Regions from separate parts of the Streptomyces sp. DSM 42067 genome, predicted to be linked through region 1. Evidence: predicted binding sites of a transcription regulator. Region 1 holds the regulator's gene; each other region holds the start of a gene.
What was found. Region 1 encodes HrcA, which represses chaperone genes, less so after heat shock. Its sites were predicted from a motif close to TTNGCACTCNGNNNNNCNGAGTGCNAA; they were not measured.

Region 1 (5,176 bases):
TCTCCGCCCACCCCAGCGCCCGGCACACCCCCGTCTTCCAGTCCTGCCCCCGCGGCACCGTCGGCCACGCCCGGATGCCCACCGCAGACGGCTTCACCGCCTCCCACACGTCGATGTAGGGGTGGCCCACCACCAGCGCGTACTCACTGGTGACCGACTCCGCGATGCGGGACTCCTTCGTGCCCGGGACCAGGTGGTCCACCAGGACCCCGAGGCGGGCGTCCGGGCCGGGAGCGAAGTCCGCGACGATCGATGGGAGGTCGTCGACGCCCTCCAGATACTCGACGACCACGCCCTCGATGCGCAGGTCGTCGCCCCACACCTTCTCGACCAGTTCGGCGTCGTGGCGGCCCTCGACGTAGATCCGCCCGGCACGCGCAACCCGGGCCCGCGCGCCCGGCACCGCGACCGAACCGGAGGCCGTACGGGTGGGACGCACCGGCGTCGCTCCGGAGGGGCGGACGAGGGTCACCACCTTGCCCTCCAGCAGGAACCCGCGGGGCTCGAGCGGAAACACCCGGTGCTTGCCGAAGCGGTCCTCCAGCGTGACCGTGCCCGCCTCGCAGCGGATCACCGCGCCGCAGAAGCCGGTCCCAGGCTCCTCGACGACGAGTCCCGGTTCCGCCGGGACTTCCGGTGCCGCCTTCGGCTTCTTCCAGGGTGGGGTCAGGTCCGGAGTGTACTGGCGCATTCGGATGACGATAGGGAGAAGGCGCGGGCCGTGACTACGACACGCCGAACCGGGCCGCCAGCTGATCGCGTTGCGCCCGGACAAAGGCCGCATTCACCGCGGCTCCATGGCCGGGTACGTAGACCGCGTCCTCGCCGCCCAGGCTGAGCAGCCGGTCCACGGCGGCGGGCCAGTGGGACGGGACCGCGTCCGGACCCGCCTGGGGTTCGCCGGACTCCTCGACGAGGTCTCCGCAGAAGACGATCTCGGGGGTCGTGGCGGTGGCGGGGACGAGGACCGCCATGTCGTGTCCTGTGTGGCCCGGGCCCACATTCGCCAGCAGCGCCTGGTGGCCGCCGCCCAGGTCGAGCGTCCACTCGCCGCTCACCCGGTGACGCGGCGCGACGAGAAGATCCGCGGCCTCCGCCGCGTCCGCCGGGGCGAGTCCGTGCCGTACCGCGTCGGCCAGCAGATCCTTCCGGCCCGCCGAGAAGACCCAGTCGAGCCCCACCGCGCCGTACACCTCCACCCCCGCGAACGCTGCCGCGCCCAGCACATGGTCGAAGTGCGGATGCGTCAGCGCGAGATGCGTCACGCGCCGGTCGTCGCCGCCCAGGAGCTGCTGCGCCTCCCGGCGCAACTCGGCGCCCTCCCGCAGGCTCGACCCGGCGTCGACCATGAGCGCCGCCCCCTCGCCCACGACCAGGCCGACCGTGCAGTCCCACACCGGCAGCCGGCGCCGACCCACCCGGGGCGACAACCCCTCCCAGCCCTGTGTTCCCCACGCCACGTCCATCAGGTCCCCCACGTCATGTTCATCACGTCCCCCATGTCACATCCGCCATGATCCCCATGACCGGGCAGTCACATCCGCAGTCCGTTTCCTACCGGCGACGCTAGTCCCCGCGGCCCGGCGCGGCACGACACCGCAGCCCAGACCGCACATATCGGCGGCCCTGACGTGTGACCGCCCTTGCCGGGGCCATACCTACCGGCCGTACACTTGGCCCGGGAAGGCTGGCACTCGCGCACAGTGAGTGCCAGGCGAGAGGTCGCGGGGACGACGCGGGACGACACAAGCTGGAGGTGTGCGCGGATGCTCAGTGAACGCAGGCTGGAAGTGCTGCGCGCCATCGTCCAGGACTATGTCGGCACCGAGGAGCCGGTCGGCTCCAAGGCGCTCACGGAGCGGCACAGCCTCGGCGTCTCCCCGGCGACCGTGCGCAACGACATGGCGGTGCTGGAGGAGGAGGGCTATATCGCCCAGCCGCACACCAGTGCCGGGCGCATCCCCACGGACAAGGGGTACCGCCTCTTCGTCGACAAGCTCGCGGGCGTCAAGCCGATGACCCCGCCCGAGCGCCGGGCCATCCAGAACTTCCTCGACGGCGCCGTCGACCTCGACGACGTCGTGGCACGCACGGTGCGGCTGCTCGCGCAGCTGACCCGGCAGGTCGCGGTGGTGCAGTATCCGTCGCTCACACGGTCGACGGTGCGCCATGTGGAGCTGCTGTCCATGGCTCCGGCCCGGCTGATGCTCGTACTGATCACGGACACCGGCCGTGTCGAGCAGCGCATGGTCGACTGCCCCGCCCCCTTCGGTGAGACCTCGCTCGCCGATCTGCGGGCGCGGCTCAACAGCCGGGTGGTCGGCCGTCGCTTCACCGATGTGCCGCAGCTCGTGCAGGATCTGCCGGAGGCCTTCGAGACCGAGGACCGCGGCACCGTCTCGACCGTGCTCTCGACATTGCTCGAGACCCTGGTCGAGGAGACCGAGGAGCGGCTGATGATCGGCGGAACCGCCAATCTCACCCGCTTCGCACATGACTTCCCCCTCACGATCCGGCCGGTGCTCGAGGCGCTGGAGGAGCAGGTCGTGCTCCTCAAGCTGCTCGGCGAGGCCAAGGATCCGGGCATGACCGTACGGATCGGTCACGAGATCGCCCATGAGGGGCTCAACTCCACGTCTGTGGTGTCGGTGGGCTACGGTTCGGGCGGCGAGGCAGTCGCCAAGCTCGGCGTGGTCGGCCCGACCCGCATGGACTACCCGGGAACGATGGGAGCAGTACGCGCAGTGGCACGTTACGTCGGACAGATCCTGGCGGAGTCGTAAGTGGCCACGGACTACTACGCCGTACTCGGCGTGCGCCGCGACGCGTCCCAGGACGAGATCAAGAAGGCCTTCCGGCGGCTCGCTCGCGAGCTGCACCCGGACGTCAACCCTGATCCGAAGACGCAGGAGCGCTTCAAGGAGATCAACGCCGCCTACGAGGTGCTGTCGGACCCGCAGAAGAAGCAGGTCTACGACCTCGGCGGCGACCCGCTCTCGGCGAGCGGCGGCGCGGGCGCGGGCGGCTTCGGCGCCGGTGGCTTCGGCAACTTCTCGGACATCATGGACGCCTTCTTCGGTACGGCGTCCCAGCGGGGCCCGCGGTCGCGTACGCGGCGCGGGCAGGACGCGATGATCCGGCTCGAGGTCGAGCTGGACGAGGCGGCGTTCGGGACCACCAAGGACATCCAGGTCGACACGGCCGTGGTGTGCAACACGTGCAACGGCGAGGGTGCCGCCCCTGGCACCTCGGCGCAGACGTGTGACATGTGCCGCGGCCGCGGTGAGGTGTCGCAGGTCACGCGGTCCTTCCTCGGCCAGGTCATGACCTCGCGGCCGTGCCCGCAGTGCCAGGGCTTCGGCACGGTCGTGCCCACCCCCTGCCCTGAGTGCGCGGGCGACGGGCGTGTGCGCTCGCGGCGGACCCTGACCGTGAAGATCCCCGCCGGTGTCGACAACGGCACGCGGATCCAGCTCGCCGGTGAGGGCGAGGTCGGGCCCGGCGGCGGACCGGCCGGTGATCTGTACGTCGAGATCCACGAGCTGCCGCACGCGGTCTTCCAGCGGCGCGGCGACGATCTGCACTGCACGGTCACCATCCCGATGACGGCCGCCGCGCTCGGCACAAAGGTGCCGCTGGAGACGCTGGACGGGCTCGAGGAGGTCGACATCCGGCCCGGTACGCAGTCCGGGCAGTCGATTCCGCTGCACGGGCGCGGCATCACGCATCTGCGGGGCGGGGGGCGCGGCGATCTCGTCGTGCACGTCGAGGTGCAGACGCCGACGAAGCTTGATCCCGAGCAGGAGCGGTTGCTCCGGGAGCTGGCGCAGCTTCGGGGGGAGGAGCGGCCCCTGGGGCAGTTCCAGCCGGGGCAGCAGGGGTTGTTCTCTCGGCTCAAGGACGCGTTCAACGGGCGGTGACGGTGTTTGGGGTGCCCCCGCGCTTTTGGGGTGACCCCGTTGCACGGGGTGGGCATAGCGTTCGACGTTGCCGTACGTCGTGGGCTGTGCCCACCCGTTCCGCCCCAGCGGAACGACTGCCCACAGCAGTACCAGCGGCATCCGCATGCGGAAGGCCGGATTCGGTCTTGTTCGGGCGACGTGGCACCATGCGGGCATGGTCAGCGTACTGAGCGGTCTCTTTCCCGTTCCGATCGTGCAGGCCCCCATGGCGGGCGGCGTGTCGCGGCCGCAGCTCGCCGCTGCCGTCTCGGAGGCCGGTGGGCTCGGGTTTCTCGCGGCCGGGTACAAAACCGCCGACGGGATGTACCAGGAGATCAAACAACTGCGCTCGCTGACGGGCCGGCCGTTCGGCGTCAATCTCTTCATGCCGCAACCGGACTATGCGGACTCGGCGGCCGTCGATGTCTACCGTTGCCAGCTCGCCGGTGAGGCCGCCTGGTACCGCACCGAGCTCGGTGATCCCGACAGCGGCCGCGACGACGGCTACGACGCCAAACTGGCGATCCTCCTCGACGACCCGGTGCCGCTCGTCTCATTCCACTTCGGCTGTCCGACGCCCGAGGTGCTCGAGTCGTTCTCGCGCGCGGGCACGCTCACCATGGTCACCGCCACCACGGTCGCGGAGGCCCAGGCCGTTCAGCGGGCCGGCGCGGACGCGGTGGTCGTACAGGGGGTCGAGGCGGGCGGCCACCAGGGCACGCACCGCGACAACCCGGAGAACGACGCCGCGGGCATCGGGCTGCTGTCGTTGGTCACACAGGTGCGCGAGAGTGTGGAGCTGCCGATCGTGGCGGCCGGCGGGATGATGCGCGGCGTACAGATCGCCGGGGCGCTCGCGGCGGGCGCCCAGGCGGCGCAGCTGGGCACGGCGTTCCTCGTCACGCCCGAGTCGGGCGCCAACGCCCTGCACAAGGACGCGATGACCAACCCTCTCTTCACCCGCACAGAACTGACGCGCGCCTTCTCCGGGCGCCCGGCCCGCGGTCTCGTCAACCGCTTCATGCGGGAGCACGGCCCGTACGCCCCGGCCGCGTACCCCCAGATCCACCACCTCACCTCCGGCCTGCGCAAGGCGGCCGCGGCGGCCGGTGACCCGCAGGGCATGGCGCTGTGGGCCGGGCAGGGGCACCGGCTGGCGCGGGATCTTCCGGCCGGGCAGCTCGTCGAGGTGCTGGCCGCCGAACTGGCCGCGGCGAAGGCGGCGTTGTCGGCGG
Region 2 (5,176 bases), 1.1 Mb from region 1:
CCCGACAACCTGTGGCGGTACGCACCGCTGCTGCCCGTCCCCGCGGACGTGGCCACCAAGCCGAACCTGAACCCCGGCTGGACCAAGCTCGTCAAGGCCGACAACCTCGCCCGTGAACTCGGCGTCACCGGCGGCCTGTTCATCAAGGACGACTCCGGCAACCCGACGCACTCCTTCAAGGACCGCGTCGTCGCCCAGGCCATCGAGGCCGCCCGCGCCTTCGGCTTCACCACGCTCTCCTGCTCCTCGACGGGCAACCTGGCCGGCGCCGTCGGCGCCGCCGCAGCCCGCGCCGGCTTCCGCTCCTGCGTGTTCATCCCGCACGACCTCGAGCAGGGCAAGGTCGTCATGGCCGCGGTCTACGGCGGCGAGCTGGTCGGCATCGAGGGCACCTACGACGACGTCAACCGCTTCTGCTCCGAGCTCATCGGAGACCCGCTGGGCGAGGGCTGGGGCTTCGTCAACGTCAACCTCCGGCCGTACTACGGCGAGGGCTCCAAGACCCTCGCGTACGAGATCTGCGAGCAGCTCGGCTGGCAGATCCCGGACCAGCTGGTGATCCCGATCGCCTCAGGATCGCAGCTCACGAAGATCGACAAGGGTCTGCAGGAGCTGATCAAGCTCGGCCTCGTCGAGGACAAGCCGTACAAGATCTTCGGCGCTCAGGCGGAGGGCTGCTCCCCGGTGTCGACGGCCTTCAAGGCCGGCCACGACGTCGTGAAGCCGCAGAAGCCGGACACCATCGCCAAGTCCCTCGCCATCGGCAACCCGGCCGACGGACCCTACGTCCTGGACATCGCCCGCCGCACCGGCGGCGCCGTCGAGGACGTGAACGACGAGCAGATCGTCGACGCGATCAAGCTGCTGGCCCGTACGGAGGGCATCTTCGCCGAGACGGCGGGCGGCGTGACCGTCGGCGTCACGCGCAAGCTGATCGAGAACGGCGTCCTGGACCCGTCGCTGACCACGGTCGTCCTCAACACGGGCGACGGCCTCAAGACGCTGGACGCCGTCGCGCCGACCACGGGCCCGACCGCGACGATCCGCCCGAACCTCGACGCCTTCCGCGAGGCCGGCCTGGCCTGAAGGCAGCAGGCGATGGGGGAGGGTGGGCACAACCGACCACCGGCCTGCGCCTGATCAGCTCCCGTATCCACAACCCGCTCTCCCACCGAAGGTGAACCGCATGAGCGTCAACGTCCGCATCCCGACGATCCTCCGCACCTACACGGGCGGCCAGGCCGAGGTCACGGCGGAGGGCGCGACCCTCGCCGAGGTCATCGAGTCCCTGGAGAAGAACCACCCGGGCATCGCCGCGCGCGTACTCGACGACCAGGGCAAGCTGCGCCGCTTCGTCAACGTGTACGTCAACGATGACGACGTCCGCTTCGAGGACGGCCTGGGGACCGCCACGCCGGACGGCGCCGGTGTCTCGATCATCCCGGCCGTCGCCGGAGGCTGACGATCGAGCACGGTGCGGGCGGCTGCTGAGCCGTACCACCCGTATGCCGGCCGCTCGTATGCCGGGCCCCCGTATGCCGGTTCGGCATATCGCACACTGCGTCACCAGAATTGCCCCCTCCGCGAGAGAAGCGGAGGGGGCAATTCTGCATGGTTGAGCGCGGTACAGTTGGGGAACTCGGTTCGCCGTTCTTGTCCGGTGCATATGACTTCACGCCCGGTGGCCGATGAGAAGTAGCCAAAGTGCACCATTCTTTTGCGCCTTACATTCCTTTTGCCGGGCCCGACTTGCCCTGAGTCCTGGCGGATCCTCCGCAAATTTCCGATCGTGCGTGCCCGGATTTCTCGTCCGATTGACCTGTTGCAGACGGCAGTTGGACAGATACATTCAGCCGCGGTCGACGCGTTCCGGCGCACACCCCCAACCGTTGGGGGGTGAGGTCTGACCCGGGTCCGCGAAGTGCGGTCCTGTGCAAGGGCCAGTAATAGGGGAGTTAGGCATGGCTCAGGGCACCGTCAAGTGGTTCAACGCGGAGAAGGGGTACGGCTTCATCGCGGTCGACGGTGGTGCGGATGTATTCGTCCACTACAGCGCGATTCAGATGGACGGCTACCGCACCCTTGAAGAGGGCCAGCGGGTCGAGTTCGAGATCTCGCAGGGTCAGAAGGGGCCGCAGGCGGATATGGTCCGTTTGGCCGGCTGAAGCGCCGACCGACTGCAGCGACGTTCGCGGAGGGCCCGTATCCCGGTGGGGGTACGGGCCCTCCGGTGTGCCCGCGGGCCCCCGGGGGGTGGCGCACCCCTACAGGCGCTTGCACTCGAGGGGGGCGAGTGCTAATCATTGGCGTTAGCACTCTGAAGGTGAGAGTGACAATGAAGGACCGGGTCGGTGAGGCCCGCAGGCCGGGTGGGGCAAGGAACCACGAGGCATGCAGGCCGTCCGTCGCGGGCGCCAGCGCGGTCCGGAGAAATCCACCCCAGTCCGGGAGGACCACTTCACATGGCCAAGATCATCGCGTTCGACGAGGAGGCACGGCGCGGTCTCGAGCGCGGGATGAACCAGCTCGCCGACGCCGTCAAGGTCACCCTTGGCCCCAAGGGTCGCAACGTCGTCCTCGAGAAGAAGTGGGGCGCCCCCACGATCACCAACGATGGTGTGTCCATCGCCAAGGAGATCGAGCTCGAGGACCCGTACGAGAAGATCGGCGCCGAGCTGGTCAAGGAGGTCGCGAAGAAGACGGACGACGTCGCCGGTGACGGTACGACGACCGCGACCGTCCTCGCCCAGGCGCTCGTCCGCGAGGGCCTGCGCAACGTCGCCGCCGGCGCCAACCCGATGGCCCTGAAGCGCGGTATCGAGAAGGCCGTCGAGGCCGTCTCCGCCGCTCTGCTCGAGCAGGCCAAGGACGTGGAGACCAAGGAGCAGATCGCTTCGACCGCCTCCATCTCCGCCGCCGACACCCAGATCGGCGAGCTCATCGCCGAGGCCATGGACAAGGTCGGCAAGGAAGGCGTCATCACCGTCGAGGAGTCCCAGACCTTCGGTCTGGAGCTCGAGCTCACCGAGGGTATGCGCTTCGACAAGGGCTACATCTCGGCGTACTTCGCCACCGACATGGAGCGTATGGAGGCCGTCCTCGACGACCCGTACATCCTGATCGCCAACTCCAAGATCTCTTCGGTCAAGGACCTGCTGCCGCTCCTCGAGAAGGTCATGCAGTCCGGCAAGCCGCTGCTGATCATCGCCGAGGACGTCGAGGGCGAGGCCCTGTCGACCCTGGTCGTCAACAAGATCCGCGGCACCTTCAAGTCCGTCGCCGTCAAGGCCCCGGGCTTCGGTGACCGCCGCAAGGCCATGCTCGGCGACATCGCCATCCTCACGGGCGGCGAGGTCATCTCCGAGGAGGTCGGCCTCAAGCTGGAGAACGCGACCCTGGACCTCCTGGGCCGCGCCCGCAAGGTCGTCATCACCAAGGACGAGACCACCATCGTCGACGGTGCCGGCTCCGCCGACCAGGTCGCGGGCCGCGTGAACCAGATCCGCGCCGAGATCGAGAACTCGGACTCGGACTACGACCGCGAGAAGCTCCAGGAGCGCCTGGCGAAGCTGGCCGGCGGCGTGGCCGTCATCAAGGCCGGTGCCGCCACCGAGGTCGAGCTCAAGGAGCGCAAGCACCGCATCGAGGACGCCGTCCGCAACGCGAAGGCGGCCGTCGAGGAGGGCATCGTCGCCGGTGGTGGCGTGGCTCTCATCCAGGCATCCGCTGTCTTCGAGAAGCTCGAGCTCGACGGTGACGAGGCGACCGGCGCCAACGCCGTGAAGCTGGCCCTGGAGGCCCCGCTCAAGCAGATCGCCGTCAACGGTGGTCTCGAGGGCGGCGTCGTCGTGGAGAAGGTCCGCAACCTGACGGTCGGCCACGGCCTGAACGCCGCGACCGGCGAGTACGTCGACATGATCGCCGAGGGCATCATCGACCCGGCCAAGGTGACCCGCTCTGCCCTGCAGAACGCGGCCTCCATCGCCGCGCTGTTCCTCACCACCGAGGCCGTCATCGCCGACAAGCCGGAGAAGGCCGCGGCCCCGGCCGGCGGCGGTATGCCGGGCGGTGACATGGACTTCTGATCGACCTGAAGGTTGATCAACCGTCCTGAGTTTCGAGGGCGGCACCCCTTCTCCCAGGGGGTGCCGCCCTCGGGCGTGTCCGGGATCACAGTGGGGTGTCGGGGGCGCGGAGGAATGCCGTGGTGGGGCGGGCAGTTGACGCATAGGCAGAGTTGATGCACGTGCACATATCTGTTCGACGTCCTCGTCGTGACTGCCGGCCCATTCCCCCTCCGAGGAGCCCCCCACGTGACTGTTACGGCCTCCGCGTCCCGCGCGGCACAGATCCTCTCCCGTCCCGTCTCCCTGAACGGCCTGACCGTCCCCAACCGGATCGTCATGGCGCCCATGACCCGGAAGTTCTCCCCGGGCGGTGTCCCGGGCGAGGACGTGCTGGGGTACTACGCGCGCCGGGCCGCCGCCGGCGTCGGACTGATCGTCACCGAGGGCACGTACGTGGGTCACGAGTCGGCCGGGCAGAGCGACCGCGTCCCGCGCTTCCACGGCGAGGAGCAGCTCGACGGCTGGGCGAAGGTCGCCGAGGCGGTTCACGCGGCGGGCGGGAAGATCGTGCCGCAGCTGTGGCACATCGGCATGGTGCGGGCCGCGGGCGAGCCCCCGTTCCCGGACGCCCCGGCGGTAGGCCCGTCCGGCATCCGCCTGGACGGCACCGAGGGCACCGGCAAGGCCATGACCCAGCAGGACCTGGACGACGTCATCGAGGCGTTCGCCGAGGCCGCGGCCGCCGCCGAGCGGATCGGCTTCGACGGCGTCGAACTGCACGGCGCCCACGGCTACCTCATCGACCAGTTCCTGTGGTCCGGCACCAACCGCCGCGCCGACGAGTATGGCGGCGACCTGGTGGCCCGTACGAAGTTCGGCGCCGAGATCGTGGCGGCGGTCCGCAAGGCGGTGTCGCCGGACTTCCCGGTGATCTTCCGCTTCTCGCAGTGGAAGTCGGACAACTACGACGCCCGGCTCGCCGAGAACCCGGCCGAGCTCGAGGCGGTCCTCACCCCGCTCGCCGAGGCCGGAGTGGACGTCTTCCACGCATCCACCCGCCGCTACTGGCTGCCCGAGTTCGACGGCTCCGACCTCAATCTGGCCGGCTG
Region 3 (5,176 bases), 2.1 Mb from region 1:
CCGACGGCCCGTTCACCGAGTCCAAGGAGGTCATCGGCGGCTACTCGATCGTCCAGGCCAAGGACATGGCGGAGGCCGTCGAGTGGACCAAGCGCTTCCTGAAGGTCCACGAGGAGTACTGGACGGTGACCTGCGAGGTCCGGGAGATCGAGGAGCCCTGACGGGACATCGAGGAGCCCTGACGGGGGAGAGACGGGCCGGGGGACGGCGGCGGCCGTCGACTGGGCGAGCGGAGCAGCGCTACGCGGCCGCCGCCGGCCGCCCGATCAGCATGGTCGGCGCTCCGGCCACCCGTGTGAGGAAGACCGTCGCCGAGTTCGGCCCCTGCGGCCTCACCTTGCGCCGCAGCTCCTCCGGTTCGACGGCGGACCCCCGCTTCTTGACGGTCAGGATCCCGACCTCGCGTTCCCGAAGCAGCGCCTTCAGCCTCTTCACGTTGAAGGGAAGCCGGTCGGTGATCTCGTAGGCGGTGGCGTACGAGGTGGGGCGCAGGTCGTCCGCGGTGACGTACGCGATGGTCTCGTCGATCAGGCCTCCGCCGACGTCCTGGGCGACTTCGGCGACCAGATGCGCGCGGATCACGGCGCCGTCCGGTTCGTAGAGATAGCGGCCGACGGGCCGTACCTCCGGATCGGGCAGTCCGCGGCCCACCAGCGAGCGCGGGCCGGGCAGCAGCGTCGCCCGGACCGTTCCGGGCTCGGTGCCGAACCACAGCACCGCCTCCTTGACGTCCCCGTGGTCCGAGATCCACTCGGCCCCGGCGTCGGCGGGGATCGTCTCGTGAGGGATGCCCGGCGCGATCTTCAACGCGGCGCGGGGCGCCGTGCGGGCCGCTCCGACGGCCCAGGAGAGCGGCGGCGAGTACGCCTCGGGGTCGAACACGCGGCCTCTCCCGCCGCGCCGTGCGGGATCCACGAACACCGCGTCGTACGACCCCGTGTCCACCTCCGTGACATCGGCTTCCCGCACCTCGATCAGGCCGTCGAGGCCGAGCGCCCCGGCATTCGCGCGGGCGACCGCGCACGTCAGCGGGTCCCGGTCGACGGCCAGCACCGAGATGCCCGCGCGGGCCAGCGCGATCGCGTCGCCGCCCACCCCGCAGCACAGGTCGGCGACGCTGCGGACGCCGAGGTCGGCGAACCGGCCCGCGCGGTACGCCGCGACCGACGCGCGGGTCGCCTGCTCCACGCCGTTCGGGGTGAAGAACATCCGGCCGGCGTCCGCCGCGCCGAACTTCGCCGCGGCCCGCTGCCGCAGCCGGGCCTGCCCGATGGCCGCCGAAACCAGCGCGGCGGGGTGCTCACGGCGCAGCCGCGTGGCGACGGCCAGCTCCTGCGCCGGGTCGATGTCGCGCACCTCGTCGAGGAGGGCGCGGCCCTCTTCGGTGAGCAGTGCGGAGAAGGCGGAGACGTCGGAGGCGGCGGAGGCAGCGCGAGCACGGTCGTTCACCGGCCCATTGTGGGCCAGCCGGTGGACGATGCGCGCCCGGCGGCGGTGTCAGCCCATTCCGGGCGTCCGCCGCTGAAAGGATGCGGCGCCATGCGGCAAATGCGACAAAAAGACAAGATTCCCGGCACTGGGCTGCGTCAGGTCTGTCTCGCCGTAGCCGCCGTCGCCGTGATCGCCTCGGGCTGCGGCGACTCCGGCTCAGCTTCCGGTTCCCGCTCGGGCGCCGTTTCCCGACCGGGCCCCGGTCCCGGCTCGGGGCCCGGCGGGGCCCAGCCCCTTCAGGCCCCTCCCGCCCGCGCCCTCGACGAGTACGCGCAGGAGCTGCGCGACTCGCAGGCCGCCCGGGTCGCCGCCGCTAAGCGCTGGGGGCTGTCCGGGCCCCCGCTGCCCGCCCCCGCCCCGCCCTCCGTCAAACCGGGTATCGAGACCCGCGAGGGCTTCGAGGTCACGGACGGCGAGGGCCTGCCGCCCGTCTTCACGACCGTCCCGACCAAGGACAAGGTCGTCTTCCTCACCATCGATGACGGGGCCGAGAAGGACCCGGCGCTGCTGAGGATGATGAGCGAGCTGAAGATTCCGTATACCGCCTTCCTCAGCGACTACCTCGTGAAGGAGGACTACGGCTACTTCAGGAAGATGCAGGAGCGCGGCGTCACGCTGAACAACCACACCCTCAACCACCCCTATCTGCCCGGCCTCTCCTACGCCGAGCAGCGGCGCGAGATCTGCGGCATGCAGGACGTCATCGAGAAGGAGTACGGCTCACGTCCCACCGTGTTCCGTCCGCCCTTCGGCAACTACAACCGGGACACGCTGCGTGCCGCCAAGTCCTGCGGCATCAAGGCCGTTCCGTTGTGGAACGCCGAGGCCTTCCCGGACCACATGGACTGGCGCGAATGGGACCGCGACCTCCACCCCGGCGACATCATCCTCACCCACTTCCGGGGTCGCGAGGACTGGAACGGCGCGATGCCCGACATGATCCGGCATGTCATGAAGGTGATCACCGCCAAGGGATACGCGGTGGCCAGGCTGGAGGACTACCTCTGACGCGGGCGACACCGAACCGGGCGCGGCCGCTTCGTACGCCGTATTCGTACAAACGTCCCGTAACCAGCCCGTGCGGGCGATTCGCGGTGTTGTCTGCGCCGCGTTGGCACTCCGCTTGACCGAGTGCTAATCGCGGTCATAGTCTCGGCCCTGGCACTCCCCCCTGGAGAGTGCCAATAGCGACGGGCAGGTCCGGCACCCGCGACGACGGATCGACCTGGTCGCCACCTCAGACAGTTAACCCCGTGAGATCTCCGAAGGGGGAGGTCGGATCGTGACGACCACCAGCTCCAAGGTTGCCATCAAGCCGCTTGAGGACCGCATTGTGGTCCAGCCGCTCGACGCCGAGCAGACCACCGCCTCTGGCCTGGTCATCCCGGACACCGCCAAGGAGAAGCCCCAGGAGGGCGTCGTCCTGGCCGTGGGCCCGGGCCGCTTCGAGAACGGCGAGCGCCTTCCGCTCGACGTCAAGACCGGCGACATCGTGCTGTACAGCAAGTACGGCGGCACCGAGGTGAAGTACAACGGCGAGGAGTACCTCGTCCTCTCGGCTCGCGACGTCCTCGCGATCATCGAGAAGTAATTCACCGCAGATTTGCTTTGTGAGCTGCGCCCCTGGTCACCCCGCTGAAGCCGGGCGGCGAGGGGCGCAGTTCTTTAAACCGAGTTCCGAGAGGGCTGAACCGCTCCCATGGCGAAGATCCTGAAGTTCGACGAGGACGCCCGTCGCGCCCTCGAGCGCGGCGTCAACAAGCTTGCCGACACGGTCAAGGTGACGATCGGCCCCAAGGGCCGCAACGTCGTCATCGACAAGAAGTTCGGCGCGCCCACCATCACCAACGACGGTGTCACGATCGCCCGTGAGGTCGAGATCGACGACCCGTACGAGAACCTCGGCGCCCAGCTGGTGAAGGAGGTGGCGACCAAGACCAACGACATCGCGGGTGACGGCACCACCACCGCCACCGTGCTGGCCCAGGCCCTCGTCAAGGAGGGTCTGCGCAACGTCGCCGCCGGTGCTTCCCCGGCCGCCCTGAAGAAGGGCATCGACGCGGCCGTCGCCGCGGTCTCCGAGGAGCTCCTCGCCACCGCCCGTCCGATCGACGAGAAGTCCGACATCGCCGCCGTCGCCGCGCTGTCCGCCCAGGACCAGCAGGTCGGCGAGCTCATCGCCGAGGCGATGGACAAGGTCGGCAAGGACGGTGTCATCACCGTCGAGGAGTCCAACACCTTCGGTCTGGAGCTGGACTTCACCGAGGGCATGGCCTTCGACAAGGGCTACCTGTCGCCGTACATGGTGTCCGACCAGGAGCGTATGGAGGCCGTCCTCGACGACCCGTACATCCTCATCAACCAGGGCAAGATCGCCTCCATCCAGGACCTGCTGCCGCTGCTGGAGAAGGTCATCCAGGCCGGCTCCTCCAAGCCGCTGCTGATCATCGCCGAGGACGTCGAGGGCGAGGCCCTGTCGACCCTCGTCGTGAACAAGATCCGCGGCACCTTCAACGCCGTCGCGGTGAAGGCCCCCGGCTTCGGCGACCGCCGCAAGGCGATGCTGCAGGACATGGCGGTCCTCACCGGCGCCCAGGTCGTCGCCGAGGAGGTCGGCCTCAAGCTCGACCAGGTCGGCCTCGAGGTGCTGGGCAGCGCCCGCCGCGTGACCGTCACCAAGGACGACACCACCATCGTCGACGGCGGCGGCAAGTCCGAGGACGTCGCGGGCCGCGTCAACCAGATCAAGGCCGAGATCGAGAACACCGACTCCGACTGGGACCGCGAGAAGCTCCAGGAGCGCCTCGCGAAGCTGGCCGGCGGCGTGTGCGTGATCAAGGTCGGCGCCGCCACCGAGGTGGAGCTGAAGGAGAAGAAGCACCGCCTGGAGGACGCCATCTCCGCGACCCGCGCCGCGGTCGAGGAGGGCATCGTCTCCGGTGGTGGCTCCGCGCTCGTCCACGCCGTGAAGGTGCTCGAGGGCAACCTCGGCAAGACCGGCGACGAGGCCACCGGTGTCTCGGTCGTCCGCCGCGCCGCCGTCGAGCCGCTGCGCTGGATCGCCGAGAACGCCGGCCTCGAGGGCTACGTCATCGTCTCCAAGGTGGCCGAGCTCGAGAAGGGCAACGGCTACAACGCCGCCACCGGCGAGTACGGCGACCTGGTGAAGTCCGGCGTCATCGACCCGGTCAAGGTCACCCGCTCCGCGCTGGAGAACGCCGCGTCCATCGCCTCCCTGCTGCTCACGACCGAGACCCTGGTCGTCGAGAAGCCGGCCGAGGAGGAGGCCGAGGCCGGTCACGGCCACGGTCACGGCCACGCGCACTGACGTCGTGCCGGCGCACGCCGGCTGACGAGCACGTCGGCTGACGACGAAGGGAAGGTCCCCGCTCCCTCAGGGAACGGGGACCTTCACGCGTTCAGGCGTACGCATCTCCCGGTGCCGGTGCCGGTGCCGGTGCCGGTGCCGGTGCCGGTGCCGGTGCGGTGCCGGCGCAGAGGCCGTCGGCGGCCGCTACATCTCCAGTGCCTCCAGCTGCCCCATCAGGCCAAGCCTGTCGTACTGCCACCAGCCCTCGACGATCTTGCCGTCCTCGCGGCACCGGTGGATGGTCGTCCCGGTCATGGTGACCTGCTTGTTGCTGGCCGGAATCCCCATGAACTCGCCGCTGTGAGTGGCGTTCCA

Region 2: groL (chaperonin GroEL) is a predicted target of HrcA. The motif match lies at 2,310-2,336, and genes of this name have one in related genera.
Region 3: groES (co-chaperone GroES) is a predicted target of HrcA. The motif match lies at 2,603-2,629, and genes of this name have one in related genera.

Annotation. Positions count from the first base shown of each region.
Region 1 covers NZ_CM147706.1:3,314,008-3,319,183, reverse strand. Annotated here, with positions in the region: gene ACSMXV_RS15475 (DUF3097 domain-containing protein) at 1-691, opposite strand, end outside; gene ACSMXV_RS15470 (MBL fold metallo-hydrolase) at 726-1,466, opposite strand; gene hrcA (heat-inducible transcriptional repressor HrcA) at 1,767-2,783, shown strand; gene dnaJ (molecular chaperone DnaJ) at 2,784-3,920, shown strand; gene ACSMXV_RS15455 (nitronate monooxygenase) at 4,117-5,176, shown strand, end outside.
Region 2 covers NZ_CM147706.1:4,394,248-4,399,423, reverse strand. Annotated here, with positions in the region: gene thrC (threonine synthase) at 1-1,086, shown strand, start outside; gene ACSMXV_RS20175 (ubiquitin-like small modifier protein 1) at 1,187-1,462, shown strand; gene ACSMXV_RS20170 (cold-shock protein) at 1,962-2,165, shown strand; gene groL (chaperonin GroEL) at 2,463-4,085, shown strand; gene ACSMXV_RS20160 (NADH:flavin oxidoreductase) at 4,314-5,176, shown strand, end outside.
Region 3 covers NZ_CM147706.1:5,452,219-5,457,394, forward strand. Annotated here, with positions in the region: gene ACSMXV_RS25090 (YciI family protein) at 1-161, shown strand, start outside; gene ACSMXV_RS25095 (THUMP-like domain-containing protein) at 241-1,449, opposite strand; gene ACSMXV_RS25100 (polysaccharide deacetylase family protein) at 1,540-2,499, shown strand; gene groES (co-chaperone GroES) at 2,774-3,082, shown strand; gene groL (chaperonin GroEL) at 3,191-4,819, shown strand; gene ACSMXV_RS25115 (ester cyclase) at 5,006-5,176, opposite strand, start outside.